3 regions of the Streptosporangium sp. NPDC006007 genome follow, and region 3 is predicted to be linked to each of the others. Evidence: predicted binding sites of a transcription regulator. Region 3 holds the regulator's gene; each other region holds the start of a gene.
What was found. The regulator HrcA, encoded in region 3, represses chaperone genes, less so after heat shock. The targets are predictions, from matches to a motif close to TTGGCACTCTCNNNNNGAGAGTGCCAA.

Region 1 (4,862 bases), on a different contig from region 3:
CTACGTGGACGGCGTGATCGACACCGAGGAGCACCGCTGATCGACGTCGTCGATCAGGGCCGCCAGCAGGCTCACGGCGGCGTCCGGGGAGGTGACGGGCTCCCTGCGGGAGAGCGCGTCCAGCAGGGCGTCGGCCTCGGCCACGGCGGGATCCCGCTCCGGGCCGTATCTCCGGGCCGGCCGCCGTGGGTGGACGGTCGTCACGACCTCGCCCGCCTCGGACTCCCGCCGGCCCGGCGGGCCCCGTCCCGCGTTCCGCTCCCACGCCGCCGGACCGGGGCCGGCTGTTCGGCGGTCAAGCCGTCGACTCCAGCTCCGCCATCGCGCGCAGCCGGGCCAGCGCCCTGTGCTGGGCAACGCGAACCGCGCCTGGTGACATGCCCAGTACATTACCCGTCTCCTCCGCGGACAGTCCCGACACCACCCGGAGCATGAGCAGCTCGCGCTGGTTGTCCGGGAGCCTGGAGAGCAGCCTGCGGGCGTGCTCGGCCTCGATGTAGCGCACCACGGTCTCCTCGGGCCCGGGCCCCTCGTCGGGCCCGTCGGGGAGGTCCTGGGTGGGTACGGCGGAGCGCACGGAGCTGCGCAGCGCGTCGGCCACCTTGTGGGAGGCGATACCGAAGACGAAGGACGCGAACGGCCGTCCCATGTCGCGATAGCGGGGCAGCGCGGACAGCACCGCGATGCACACCTCCTGGGCCACGTCGTCCGCGATGTGATACTGACCGGAGACCCGGCCGAGACGGGCCCGGCAGTAACGGACGACCATTGGCCGTAACTGCGCGATCAAGGATTCGATCGCGGTGCGATCCCCCTGAACGGCGAGGCGCGTCAGATCCTTGAGATCATCCCGATGGGTGGTCCCTTCAGATCTCGTCGCAAGCCTTACCCCATTTTTGGCGTCGGCGACGCATCCCTCGGTCACGTTAGGCATAATGCCCGCCCCGGTCGGGCGTGTCGTCATAGCGAACGGCTACGGATTGGTCACATTGAGGCGGAGATAACCCGGTGTAATCAATCGAACACAGTAAGGCTTTGGCTATGCGTAAATATTTCATCGGATTACTGAATATGTCGACTATTGGTTAGAAGATGCATTGATCTTCTGCGCATCACAACGCGACGCCCCGGAGCTCCTTTTGGTTTACCGGAAAACGCAAACGGCTCGCCTCCCCTGCGGGACGCGAGCCGTACGGATCCGTGAGGATCAGTGACCGTGGCCGTGGCCGTGACCCTGACCGCCGGCGGCCGGGGCCTCCTCCTCGGGCTTCTCCACCACGAGGGCCTCGGTCGTCAGCAGCATGCCGGCGATGGAGGCCGCGTTCTGGACGGCCGAGCGGGTGACCTTGACCGGGTCGATGACGCCCTGGGCGACCAGGTCGCCGTACTCGCCGGTGGCGGCGTTGAAACCCTGGCCCGCGGAGAGCTCGGCGACCTTGGTGGTCACCACGTAGCCCTCAAGACCGGCGTTCTCGGCGATCCAGCGAGCCGGCTCGATGAGCGCCTTGCGGACCACGGCGACCCCGGTCGCCTCGTCACCGGACAGGCCCAGGTCGTCGAGGGCCGTGGAGACGTGGATGAGCGCGGAGCCACCGCCTGCGACGATGCCCTCCTCGATCGCGGCGCGGGTCGCCGAGATGGCGTCCTCAAGGCGGTGCTTCTTCTCCTTGAGCTCCACCTCGGTGGCCGCGCCGACCTTCAGCACGCAGACGCCGCCGGAGAGCTTCGCGAGGCGCTCCTGGAGCTTCTCACGGTCCCAGTCGGAGTCGGACTGCTCGATGGCGAGCTTGATCTCCTTGACCCGGTCGGCGATCGCCGCCGCGTCACCGGCCCCGTCCACGACGGTGGTGCTGTCCTTGGTGATCACGACGCGGCGGGCGGTGCCCAGCACGTCGAGGCCGACGTGCTCCAGCTTGAGGCCGACCTCCTCGCTGACGACCTGGCCGCCGGTGAGGATGGCGATGTCCTGCAGCATGGCCTTGCGGCGGTCACCGAAGCCCGGGGCCTTGACGGCGACGGAGGTGAAGGTGCCACGGATCTTGTTCGTGACCAGGACCGCGAGGGCCTCGCCCTCGACGTCCTCGGCGATGACGAGCAGCGCCTTCTTGCTCTGCGCGACCTTCTCCAGCAGCGGCAGGAAGTCCGCGACGGAGGCGATCTTGCTCTGGTGGATCAGGATGTAGGGGTCCTCAAGAACCGCCTCCATCCGCTCCTGGTCGGTCACCATGTAGGGCGACAGGTAGCCCTTGTCGAACTGGAGGCCCTCGGTGAACTCCAGCTCCAGGCCCATGGTGTTGGACTCTTCGACGGTGATGACACCGTCCTTGCCCACCTTGTCGAACGCCTCGGCGATCAGGTCGCCGATCTTGGCGTCCTGGGCGGAGATCGTCGCGACGTGCGCGATCTCCTTCTTGTCCTCGACCGGCCTGGCCGACGCGATCAGCCTGTCGCTGACGGCCTTGGCCGCGATGTCGATGCCGCGCTTGAGGGAGAGCGGCTGGGCGCCGGCGGCGACGTTGCGCAGACCCTCGCGGACCATCGCCTGGGCGAGGACGGTCGCGGTGGTCGTGCCGTCACCGGCGACGTCGTTGGTCTTGGTGGCGACTTCCTTGGCCAGCTGGGCGCCGAGGTTCTCGTACGGCTTCTCCAGCTCGACCTCACGGGCGATGGTGACACCGTCGTTGGTGATGGTCGGCGCACCGAACTTCTTGTCGATGACCACGTTGCGGCCACGCGGGCCGAGGGTCACCTTGACGGCGTTGGCGAGGGCGTTCACGCCACGCTCAAGAGCGCGGCGCGCATCTTCCTCGAACGACAGGATCTTCGCCATGTCAGTCCTCTCTAAAAGTACGTCGGCGCATCAAAGCCCCGGGCGCTCTCGCGACCCGGGGCTCGATACGTCATCTTTACGAAGCGTGAATTACTTCTCGATGATGGCGAGCACGTCGCGGGCGGAGAGTACGAGGTACTCCTCACCGCCGTACTTCACCTCGGTGCCGCCGTACTTGCTGTAGAGGACGACGTCGCCCTCCTTGACGTCGAGCGGGATGCGCTTGTCCCCGTCCTCGTCCCAGTTGCCGGGGCCCACCGCGAGGACCTTGCCCTCCTGCGGCTTCTCCTTGGCGGTGTCCGGGATGACCAGACCGGAAGCTGTGGTCTGCTCTGCCTCAAGCGGCTGGACCACAATGCGGTCGCCGAGCGGCTTAACGGGAACCTTGGTGGCGGTCGTCACGTCGGACCTCCCCTTCAGATTTGAATGATCTAGAAGAGGCGACCAGCGGTCTGCCGTCGCGGGTGTCAGACCTGCCTCGTCGCATGTATCTGGCACTCTCACCGGGAGAGTGCCAATACGGAACAGTATGCAAGGTGGGCTTGACAGTCAACACGAACCGCCCCCGATCAAGGTTCGGGAACGTCAAACCCTCCGCCGGGCGACAGCGCCCCCCGATTCGGGGAACATGTGAGGGAGACGAGCGAGCACCGAGGAGAATGTAACCCGATGACCACGTACGGTGACGGGAACGACGCTACGGTGGACGACGTGACCAGCACGATGGGCGTGGAGACGAGCACGCCGCGCGAGAGCGGCGACCCGCTCGCCAACTGGCCTTACCCCCCGCCCGACGGCTGGACCGCCGACGACCTGGACCGGCTCCCCCAGGACGGCCCGAACGGTGAGCCGGACTTCTTCAAGCACGTCGAACTCGTCGATGGAGCCCTCATCTTCATGTCCCCCCAGAAGCGTTTCCACGATGTCGTGATCCGAAGGCTCGCGAACGGTTTCGAAGCTCAGGTGCCCAAGCACCTCGCGGTGGCCACCCAGATGGACATCGTGCTCGGTCCACGACAGCGCCCCTGTCCCGACCTGCTTCTCATCGACGCCGCCTTGGACCACGACCACAACCGCACCTCGTACGCGCCCGGGGAGGTCCACCTGGTCGTGGAGGTGGTCTCACCCGAGTCCAGGCTCCGTGACCGCGAAGTCAAACCAGGGCGTTATGCCGGAGCCGGAATCGCGCATTTCTGGCGCATCGAGGAGGAGAACGGCAAGCCGGTCGTGTACGTCTACGAACTCGACCCCGCGACCCATGCCTACGTGTCCACCGGTATCCATCACGACAAACTCTCGATCCAGGTCCCGTTTCCCATCGAGATGGATCTGACCAGCCCGCTGAACTGAGGCGGTAGCGTCGGACGGTGTGGACCTTGACGCGTTCCGGCAGCTGCTGACACCCCGTGGCCAGGAGGCCCTGAAGGCGGCGGCCGAGGTCGTGGACGACGATCCGGTGACCGCGGTGACGCGGCTCAGGAGGAGCCACGACGCCGGCCTGACCTCGGCGGCGCTCACCCAGGCCACGCTCAGGGCGCGCGCGGCCGGCAAGTTCGGCGCCGACGCCGAGCTGATGTACTTCACCCGGGCCGGTCTGGAACAGGCCACCCGCCGCGAGGTGGCCGACCACCGGGCCCGGCGCATGGCACCGGACTCACTGGTCGCCGACGTCTGCTGCGGCGTCGGCGGGGACCTCCTCGCACTGGCCAGGGCCGGTTGCGCGGTGGAGGCGGTGGACGCCGACCCGCTCACCGCCGCGATCGCCCGCGCCAACGCCGACGCCCTGGGATTGGGCGACCGGGTCTCGGTCCGCACGGCCGACGCCGCCACGGTCGACCCGTCGGCCTTCGACGTCCTGTTCGCCGACCCGGCCCGCCGCACCGCGCGGGGCAGGACCTTCGACCCGATGGCCTACTCGCCTCCCTGGCCCGAGGTGCTGGAGATGGTGGCCAGGTCCCGGGCCGCCTGCCTGAAGGTCGCCCCGGGCATCCCCCACGGGTTCGTCCCCGGCGGCGCGGAGGCCGAGTGGGTC
Region 2 (4,862 bases), on a different contig from region 3:
GGAGGTACCAGGGGTTCTTCGGCGGGGTGTTCGCGGTCTCCAGCGTCGCGGGGCCGCTGCTCGGCGGCCTTTTCGTGGATCATCTGTCCTGGCACTGGGTCTTCTACGTCAACCTGCCGATCGGGGCCGTCGCGCTGGTCGTGATCTTCTCGGTGCTGCCCTCCGACACGGACCGCGGGCGCCACGTCATCGACTATCCCGGCATCCTCCTCCTCGGGGCCGCGGCCGCCTGCCTGGTGCTGATGACCACCTGGGGCGGGACCGTATACCCCTGGAGTCATCCGGTCGTCATCGGGCTGGCGGTCGCCTCGGCGGTGCTGCTGGTGCTGTGGTGGCAGTCCGGGAAGCGGGCCGCGGAGCCGGTGCTGCCCCCGCACCTGTTCGGGTTGAGGGCGTTCAACGTCGCCTCGCTCATCGGTTTCGTGGTGGGCTTCGCGATGTTCGGCTCACTCACCTACATGCCGCTGTTCCTCCAGGTCGTCCAGGGCGTCTCGCCCACGATGTCGGGGATCCACCTGCTGCCGATGATGGCGGGCCTGCTGCTGACCTCGATCGTCAGCGGGCAGGTCATCACGCGCACCGGGAGATACAAGATCTTCCCGATCGTCGGCACCGGGGTCACCACGCTCGGGCTCTACCTGCTCTCCCACGTCCGGCCGGACATCTCCACCTTCGAGCTGAGCGTCTATCTGCTCGTGCTGGGCGTCGGCATCGGCCTGGTGATGCAGGTGCTGGTGATCGTGGTGCAGAACGCCGTCGGCTTCGAGGAGCTGGGAGTGGCCACCTCGGGGGCCACCTTCTTCCGCTCGATCGGGGGCTCCTTCGGCGTCGCGATCGCCGGCTCGATCTTCACCTCGCGGCTCACCGAGGACCTGGCGCGGCTGGCGCGGACGGTACGGCTCCCGCCCGCCCTGGAGAACGCGGTCCAGTCGGACCCCACGGTCATCCGGAGGCTGTCGCCCCAGACCGCCACGGCGTTCCTCGCGGCGTACTCCGACGCGATCGCGCAGGTGTTCCTCTACAGCGCGCCGGTGACCCTGGTCGCCTTCGCCGCGGCCTGGCTGCTGCCCGAACCACCCCTGCGGGAGACCACCAGGGCCACGGACCTGGGCGAGTGCTACGGCGCGGTCCCCACCGAGCGGTCCTCGCTCGCCGTGGTCGAACGCGGGCTGTGGCGGCTGGCCGACGTGGACATGCGCCGGGACTACTACCGCCGCCTGGGCGGCCTGGCGCGCCTGGACCTGCCGCCCGGTTCCGTGTGGCTGATCGCGCGGCTGAGCACCCGGGGCCGGCAGGCGGGCGCGGAACTGGCCAGGCGGGCCGGGGTGACGGTCGATCAGGGGAGGCCGTACGCGGACCTGCTCGTCGCGCGGGGGCTGGCCCGCCGGATGGACGGCGGGGCGTCCCTGGAACTCACCCCGGAGGGAGAGCGGGTGGCCGGTCGGCTGGTCGCCGAGGCGCGCGAGGGGCTGGGGCGGCTGATCGACGACTGGAACCCCGATGAGCACCCCGGGCTCCGCGAGCTGCTGGAGAGGCTTCCGCACGAGATGCTCGGCTCGACCTCCGACCGCCCCCGTAACGGCTGACCCGGTGGTGTCCTGGACGGGCAGGGTCAGGAGGCCGCCGGAGCCGGGCTGCTCGCGGCCGCCGCGGGCTTGGACTCCGCGGGCTTGGACTCGGTGGACTTCGAGTCGGTGGACTTCGGCTCCGTGGTCGAACCCGACGCCGCGGGGGCGCCCGAGCCGACGGTGCTGGACGAGGAGGACCGGCTGTCGGTCCGGTAGAAGCCCGAGCCCTTGAAGACGATGCCCACCGCGGAGAACACCTTGCGTAGTTCACCGGCGCAGGCCGGGCACTCGGTGAGCGCATCGTCGGAGAACCTCTGGACGATGTCGAACTCGTTGCCACAGGCACTGCAGGCGTACTGGTAGGTGGGCACGCGCTCCTCCTCTTTCTGTTCGCGCCGATTGGCACTCTACTGACGCGACTGCTAATGATAGGCAGCCGACAAGCATAAACGCGAGTCGGATCTATCCCATTCCATGCGGAATTCTGGCTAATCTACGGCCGCCGCGCACCCGGCTGCCCGATGTTCCCGCATGTTCCCGTACGGCGCGCGCCCGCACCCCCGCGCCGCCCCCAGACCCCGCCGGTCGGTCCGGCCCCGGTCAGGCGCCCTGCTCACCGAACCAGCCGGCGAGTTTGCCCCGGCGACTGATCGCCTTCATCCGCCGCTCGACCATTTCCCTGCACGTCGCGGTGGTCACCACCAGGAGCTGGTCGTCGACCCTGATCCTCGTCGAGTCCGCGGGCACGAAGGTCTTGCCGTCCCTGACGATCAGGGTGACCTGGGCGTCCGTGGGCAGTCTCAGCTCGAAGATCTCCACGCCGTGCAGCTTGGAGGTCGGCGGCACCCTGATCTGCAGCAGGTCGGCGTTGAGCTCCTCCAGCGGCGCCGACTCCACCTCCAGATCACGGGCCTCGTCGGGGGTGGTCAGCCCGAGCAGCTTCGCGACGAAGGGCAGTGTCGGCCCCTGGATCAGGGTGTAGACGACGACGATGACGAAGACCTCGTTGAACACGAGCTTGGCGACGCCGTTGTGCACCGAGTTGGCGGCCCAGGGGATGGTGGCGAGCACGATGGGCACCGCGCCGCGCAGGCCCGCCCAGGACAGGAACGCCTGTTGCCGCCAGTCCAGCCGGTCGAGCCCCGTCAGCCGTACCAGGAAGGCCGAGACCACGATCGACAGCGGGCGGGCCACCGCGACCAGGATCAGCCCGGTCACCAGGCCGGGCACGATCGCCGACGGCATCTCCGAGGGACTGGCCAGCATGCCGAGCATGACGAACAGGCCGATCTGGGCCAGCCAGGCCACGCCCTCGGCGAACCCCCGGGAGGAGGCGCGGTGCGGCATCCGGGAGTTGCCCATGACGAGGGAGGCCAGGTAGACGGCCAGGAAGCCGCTGCCGTGCACGAGCGTCGCGCCGGCGTAGGCGACGAACGCCAGCGCCAGCACCGCGATCGGATACAGGCCGGAGACGGGCAGCGCGATGCGCCGCAGCGCGTACACGCCCAGGGGGCCCACCGCCAGGCCGACCGCGGCGCCGATCAGCAGTTCGAAGACGACCAGGAGCAGCGCGCCGCCCAGACTGGGCGCGGTGGCGGCGCTCAGCAGCACCACCGCGATGACAGTGGGCGCGTCATTGAAACCGGACTCGGCCTCCAGCACGCCGGCCAGCCGCGAGGGCAGGGGCAGGCGGCGCAGTACGGAGAAGACGGCCGCCGCGTCGGTGGACGCGAGGATCGCGCCGAGCAGCAGCGCGGTCCGCCAGTCCATGCCGAGCAGCAGGTGCACCGGGACCGCGACGGCCACGATGCTCACTCCGACCCCGACGGTGCCGAGTATCAGCGCGGTGGGAATGGAGCGTTTCACATGGTGCCAGTTGGTGGTCAGGCCGCCCTCGGCCAGGATGATCGCCAGGGCGCTCATGCCCATCTGCTGGGCGAGCACCGGGTTCTCGAACTGGAGCCCGAGCCCCGACTCTCCGACCAGCAGGCCGAAGCCCAGGAAGATCAGGAGGCTCGGCAGCCCGCTCCCGTGAGCGATCCGTACCGCGATGATCGCCGCGATGACGATCGCGGCACCGAGAAGCAGCCAGACATCCAACCCCATCTGGATCTGGCCCCCTCTCCGGCTTCGGGACCATTGTGTCGTATTCGACCCACTAGTCAGACACGCCCCGTAACCAGATCGGTGATCCCGTTGGACTGTGCCACATAGCGAACCGGCAGGTCATGAGGGTCGGCGGGAACGTCTTCCAGAAGTTCGCCCTCGTGCAAAAGCGCTACCGTCGGTACGTTCGGACCGACCCTCGCCAGCGCCCGGTCGTAGGAGCCGCCGCCGCGGCCGAGCCGTACCCCGGTGGTCCGGTCGACCGCCAGCGCGGGCACGATCACCAGCGCGGCGGTCCTGATGGCGTCGACGCCGCGTCGGACGTCCACCGGCTCCATGATCCCGAATCGGCCGGGGGCGAGGGTGTCGGGCCCGTCGTACACCGCCCAGTCAAGATCATTGTCGTCGCGGAGCACCGGCAGGATCACGGTCGCGCCGTGCTTCCACAGCGCGAAGACCAGCCCGTGGGTCGCGGGTTCCGTCCCGGCCGACCAGTAGCACGCGACCAGGCCGGCCATCTGGACCCACGGCTGCTCCAGCAGGTTCTCCCGCGTCCTGACGGAGGCCGCGTGCCGCTCGGCCTCCGGGATCGAGGCACGTGTGGCCTCGATAGCCGACCGCAGCCTCAGCTTGTCCACAACCCCTCCACTAAGGTTTTGGTATGGCCGACTTCGATCTCGTGACCAAAGCCGTCGTTCCTGCCGCGGGCCTGGGCACCCGCTTCCTGCCGGCGACGAAGGCGACTCCCAAGGAGATGCTGCCCATCGTCGACAAGCCCGCGATCCAGTATGTCGTCGAGGAGGCGGTCTCCGCCGGGCTGCTCGACGTCCTCATGGTCACCGGCAAGAACAAGCGTTCGATCGAAGACCATTTCGACCGGGCGATCGAGCTGGAGGACATGCTGGAGGCCAAGGGAGACGACGAGCGGCTCTCCCAGGTGCGCGAGCCCGCGGACCTCGCGACCCTGCACTACGTACGGCAGGGCGAACCGCGAGGTCTCGGCCACGCCGTGCTCTGCGCCAAGCAGCACGTGGGCGACAACCCGTTCGCCTGCCTGCTCGGCGACGACCTGATCGACTACCGTGACGAGCTGCTCAAACGCATGATCGAGGTCCGCCGCGCCCACGGCGGCAGCGTCGTGGCGCTGATGGAGGTGCCCAAGGAGCAGGTCTCCCTGTACGGCTGCGC
Region 3 (4,862 bases):
ATGTGGGTGCCGTCCTCCACCCCGGCGGGGATGCGGACCTTGATGGTCCGCCGGGTGCGGACCCGGCCGTCGCCGGAGCACTCCTGGCAGGGGTGACGGATGATCGAACCGAACCCGCCGCACTGGGGACAGGGGCGGGACGTCATGACCTGGCCGAGGAAGGACCGCGTGACCTGGGAGACCTCACCTCGTCCGTGGCAGACGTCACAGGTGTCGGGGTGGGTGCCGGAGGCCGCGCCGGAGCCGGTGCAGACCTCGCAGAGCACGGCGGTGTCGACGACCAGCTCACGGGTGGTGCCGAAGGCCGACTCCCGCAGGTCGAGCTCCACCCGGATGGTGGCGTTGCGGCCGCGGCGGGCGCGCGAACGTGGGCCTCGGCCCCCTCCTCCACCGCCGCCGGCCGCGCCGAAGAAGGCGTCCATGATGTCGCTGAACGGGAAACCCGCGCCGAACCCCCCGGCGCCCGCACCGCCACCGGCGGCGAACGGATCGGCTCCCATGTCGTACATCTGGCGCTTGCCGGGGTCGGACAGCACCTCGTACGCCTGCGTGATGTCCTTGAACCGCTCCTGAGTCTCAGGGTCGGGGTTCACATCGGGATGCAGTTCCCTGGCCAGGCGGCGGTAAGCCTTCTTGATCTCTTCCGCACTGGCATCGCGGCGCACCCCGAGGGTGCCGTAGTAGTCACTCTTAGCCACTTAGTTGACCTCTTAGGATGCAGCCAGGATCTGGCTGACGTAGCGTGCCACCGCGCGCACCGCGCCCATCGTGACCGGGTAGTCCATTCGCGTCGGCCCCAGCACACCGAGCCGGGCCAGTTGCTTGTCCCCCGAACCGTATCCGGCGACGACGATGGATGTGCCCTGAAGCCCGGTGTAGGGGTTCTCCGAGCCGATCCGCACCGTCAGCGCCGAAAGATCCGAGGTCTCGCCGAGCAGGCGCATGAGCACCACCTGCTCCTCCAGGGCCTCCAGCACATCGCGCAGGCCGACGGTGAAGTCGGCTCCCGCGAGGTTGGCGGCCCCGGCAAAAACGATCTTCTCATCGTGCCGGTCCACAAGAGACTCCAGCAGCACCGACAGGATCGTGGCCGCGAGCGGCCGGTCCTCCGCCGGAAGCCGCTCGGGCAGGTCCGCGACCATGTCGGGAACCCCCGCCAGACCGCAGCCGTCCAGACAGGCGTTGAGGGTCGCGCGCAGGTGGGCCACGCGGTTCTCGTCGACGACGTCGGGAAGCTCGACCACGCGCTGCTCGACCCGCCCGGTGTTGGTGATGAGCACGAACATCAGCCGGCGCTCGCTCAGCGGGACCAGCTCGACGTGCCGCACCTTGGAGTTGGTCATCGTGGGGTATTGGACCACGGCGACCTGGCGGGTCAGCTGGGCCAGCAGCCGGACCGTGCGCATCACGACGTCGTCGATGTCGACCGCGCCCGCGAGGAAGGTCTCGATGGCCCTTCTCTCCGGGGCGGACAATGGCTTGACCTGCGAGAGCCGGTCGACGAAGAGCCGATAGCCCTTGTCGGTCGGCACCCGGCCCGCACTGGTGTGGGGCTGGGCGATGTAGCCCTGCTCCTCCAGCACCGCCATGTCGTTGCGGATGGTCGCCGGCGACACACCCAGGCTGTGACGGTCCGCGAGGGCCTTGGAACCCACCGGCTCGTTGGTGGACACGTAGTCCTCGACGATGGCCCGAAGGACCGCCAGTTTACGGTCGTCGACCAACGTGCTCACCTCCCTACCTGCGTTCGGACGGGAAAACGTCAGGTCTGGCACTCTGTGTTCCCGAGTGCCAAGTGTACGGCTCCCGTCCTCGGGGTGCGATAACACGGCAGCACGATGATGGGGCCAAGTCGTTATCAAGTCACCTGCTATCGCTATCCAACCGGTAAGCCCCACAATTTGATATATGTCCCATGATTTCGGATCCCCCTCGGGCGACGCCGGTTCGGGCCCGCCCGGATACGGCGCCCCCCAGCAGCCCTACGGCCAGCCGCACCAGCAGCAGTACCAGGGCGGCCCCCCCTACGGTTATCCACCCCCCGGATACGGCGCCCCCCAGGGGCCTCCGCCGAAGCCGAAGGTCAAGCCCGGCATCGGCTGGATCGTCGGCGCCTGGCTCGTCTTCGTGCTCAGCGTGATCGTCGGTGTGGCCGGCTTCGCCGGCGGCGTCTTCAGCGCGGTCACCGACGCCGCGCCCACCAGCTCGTTCGGCCCCGGCGAGAACGTGACGGTCACGCTGAACCCGGCGGACAGACCCGCCATCTACGTCTCCGCCGACAAGGGCACCAAGTTCGAGTGCCAGATCCAAGGTGCCCCCGGAACGGTCCGGCTTCAGCAGCCGGGCACGCAGCAGACCGTCACCAACGACGGCGTGCTGTGGGAGCTGGCGCTGCGGGTGGGGGTGGACAAGGCCGGCGACTACCAGCTCACCTGCACCGCCTCCGAGGGGTCGGCCGCCACGTTCGGCGTGGGCAAGGAGATCGCCGCCGACTCGGTGGTGGGCGGCGCGATCGCGCTGATCGCGGTGCCGGGCACGGGTTTCCTGCTGGCCGTTCTCGTGACGATCATCGTGCTGGTCAAGCGGAGCGGCGCGCGCAAGCGCCAGGCGGCCGCGGCCGGCCCGTGGGGGCAGCAGGGACCGTACGGCAGGTGATGATTTGCTACCGTCCACTTGATCCCCGACAGGAGAGGGTGGGCGGTCGGTGATGTACGAGCGTGACGTTCTGGCGGGAAGCAGCCGGCGTCCCCTGAAGGGAAGTGTCCCGGAGGTTCCCGCGGATCCGGACCTGGTCGTGGAGGACGCGGAAGGGGGCTTCTGCGGCGCCGTGGTGGCCTGCGACAAGGAGGCCGTCACACTTGAGGACCGATTCGGGCGACGGCGGGTGTTCCCCCTGGAGAGCGCCGCCTTCCTGCTGGAGGGCAAGGTCGTGACACTGGTACGGCCCGCCGCCGCGCCGCGGGGACCGAGGCGGAGCGCCTCGGGCTCCATCGTGGTCGAGGGCCTGCGGGCCCGGGTGGCCAGGGAGAGCCGGATCTACGTGGAGGGCGTGCACGACGCCGCGCTCGTGGAGAGGGTCTGGGGCCACGACCTGCGGGTCGAGGGCGTGGTCGTCGAGTATCTGGAGGGCGTCGACCACCTGCCCTCGATCGTCGAGGAGTTCGAGCCCGGCCCGGACCGCCGCCTGGGCGTGCTCGTCGACCATCTGGTCCCCGGCTCGAAGGAGAGCAGGATCGCCGCCAGGGTCTCCTCCCCGCACGTACTGATCGTCGGACACCCGTTCGTGGACGTCTGGCAGGCGGTCAAGCCGTCGGCGCTCGGCATCCCCGCCTGGCCGGCGGTGCCGCGCTGCGTCCCCTGGAAGGAGGGCGTCATCGCCGCCCTGGGCTGGGGGGTGGACCCCGGTGACGCGTGGCGCCGCGTTCTCGGATCGGTCACCTCATACGCGGATCTGGAGCCGGAGCTGCTCGGCCCGGTCGAGGAGTTGATCGACTTCGTGACCGTTCCCGGTCGGGACGGCTGATCCCACCCCCGTCGCGAGGGGCCGTGAGCGACGGCTCCGGCCACCCGGCCTCACGTCAGGTCACGCACCAGCCCGTCGGCCAGGAGACGGCCGCGCAACGTCAGGACCGCGCGGCCCGCCTTGAACGGCTCCACCTCCAGCAACCCCTCGGCCAGTGCCCGGGCGACCACCGACGGACGCTCGATCTCCTTCAGCGGATATCCGCCGGCGAGCCTGAGCTCCAGCATCAGCCGTTCCACCGCCCGGTCCCGCGAGGTCAGCACCTCGCGCGCGTGCGCGGGCGAGACGCCGGAGGCGAGGCGACGGGCGTAGGCCGCCGGATGTTTGACGTTCCACCACCGGGTGCCGCCGACGTGGCTGTGCGCGCCGGGGCCGACACCCCACCAGTCGCCGCCGGTCCAGTAGAGCAGGTTGTGCCGGCAGCGCCCGGCCTCCGAGGTCGCCCAGTTGGACACCTCGTACCACGCGAACCCGGCCTCGGCCAGCATGGCGTCGGCGATGAGATAGCGGTCGGCGGCCACGTCGTCGTCGGGCATCGGCAGCTCGCCACGCCGGATCCTGGCCGCCAGCCTGGTGCCGTCCTCCACGATCAGAGAGTAGGCCGACACGTGGTCGGGCCCCGCCTCGACGGCGGCGGCCAGCGAGGCGCGCCAGTCGTCGTCACTTTCCCCCGGCGTGCTGTAGATCAGGTCCAGATTGACGTGGTCGAACCCGGCCTCCCGTGCCTCCCGCACGGCACGCGCGGGGCGCCCGGGGGTGTGCCCGCGCTCCAGCACCCGCAGCACGTGCTCGCGGGCGCTCTGCATGCCGAAGCTCATCCGGGTGAACCCCCCGGCGCGCAGCTCCTCCAGATATGCCCGGTCCACCGACTCCGGATTGGCCTCGGTGGTCACCTCGGCCCCGGGAGCGAGGCCGAACTCCCGCTCGATCACGCCCAGGATCCGGACCAGGTCGGCCGCGGGCAGCAGGGTCGGGGTGCCGCCGCCGAAGAACACGGTCTCGACCGGGAGATCCGCCTCGCCGAGGTTGGCCCGCGCCCGGCGTACCTCGTCGGCCGCGGTGTCGGCGTAGTCCCGGTGCGAGGCGCCGGGGCCGAGCTCGGAGGCCGTGTAGGTGTTGAAGTCGCAGTAGCCGCAGCGGGTCACGCAGAAGGGCACGTGGACGTAGAAGCCGAAGGGCCGCTCCCCCAGCCCGTGGAGCGCGCTGTCGGGGAGGCTGCCTGAGGCCGGTACGGGATCGCCGTCGGGAAGTGTGGATGGCACGACACCAAGTCTGCCGCTCCGCCCGCGGTGCCCCGCACAGCGGGCACGCCCGTGCGAGAGCGTATCGGACACCTCAG

Region 1: a site for HrcA is predicted at 3,322-3,348, ahead of groES (co-chaperone GroES). Genes of this name have one in related genera too.
Region 2: a site for HrcA is predicted at 1,968-1,994, ahead of ABZ194_RS27300 (FmdB family zinc ribbon protein). Genes of this name have one in related genera too.

What each region holds. Positions count from the first base shown of each region.
Region 1 covers NZ_JBEXUG010000008.1:90,076-94,937, forward strand. The annotation lists gene ABZ194_RS09225 (DUF5319 family protein) at 1-40, shown strand, start outside; gene ABZ194_RS09230 (hypothetical protein) at 1-204, opposite strand; gene ABZ194_RS09235 (sigma-70 family RNA polymerase sigma factor) at 296-934, opposite strand; gene groL (chaperonin GroEL) at 1,208-2,830, opposite strand; gene groES (co-chaperone GroES) at 2,921-3,232, opposite strand; gene ABZ194_RS09250 (Uma2 family endonuclease) at 3,500-4,180, shown strand; gene ABZ194_RS09255 (class I SAM-dependent methyltransferase) at 4,200-4,862, shown strand, end outside.
Region 2 covers NZ_JBEXUG010000053.1:13,295-18,156, forward strand. The annotation lists gene ABZ194_RS27295 (MDR family MFS transporter) at 1-1,586, shown strand, start outside; gene ABZ194_RS27300 (FmdB family zinc ribbon protein) at 1,613-1,939, opposite strand; gene ABZ194_RS27305 (potassium/proton antiporter) at 2,169-3,674, opposite strand; gene ABZ194_RS27310 (5-formyltetrahydrofolate cyclo-ligase) at 3,731-4,312, opposite strand; gene galU (UTP--glucose-1-phosphate uridylyltransferase GalU) at 4,336-4,862, shown strand, end outside.
Region 3 covers NZ_JBEXUG010000005.1:186,271-191,132, forward strand. The annotation lists gene dnaJ (molecular chaperone DnaJ) at 1-698, opposite strand, end outside; gene hrcA (heat-inducible transcriptional repressor HrcA) at 711-1,724, opposite strand; gene ABZ194_RS06530 (hypothetical protein) at 1,909-2,655, shown strand; gene ABZ194_RS06535 (DUF3097 domain-containing protein) at 2,708-3,523, shown strand; gene hemW (radical SAM family heme chaperone HemW) at 3,574-4,785, opposite strand.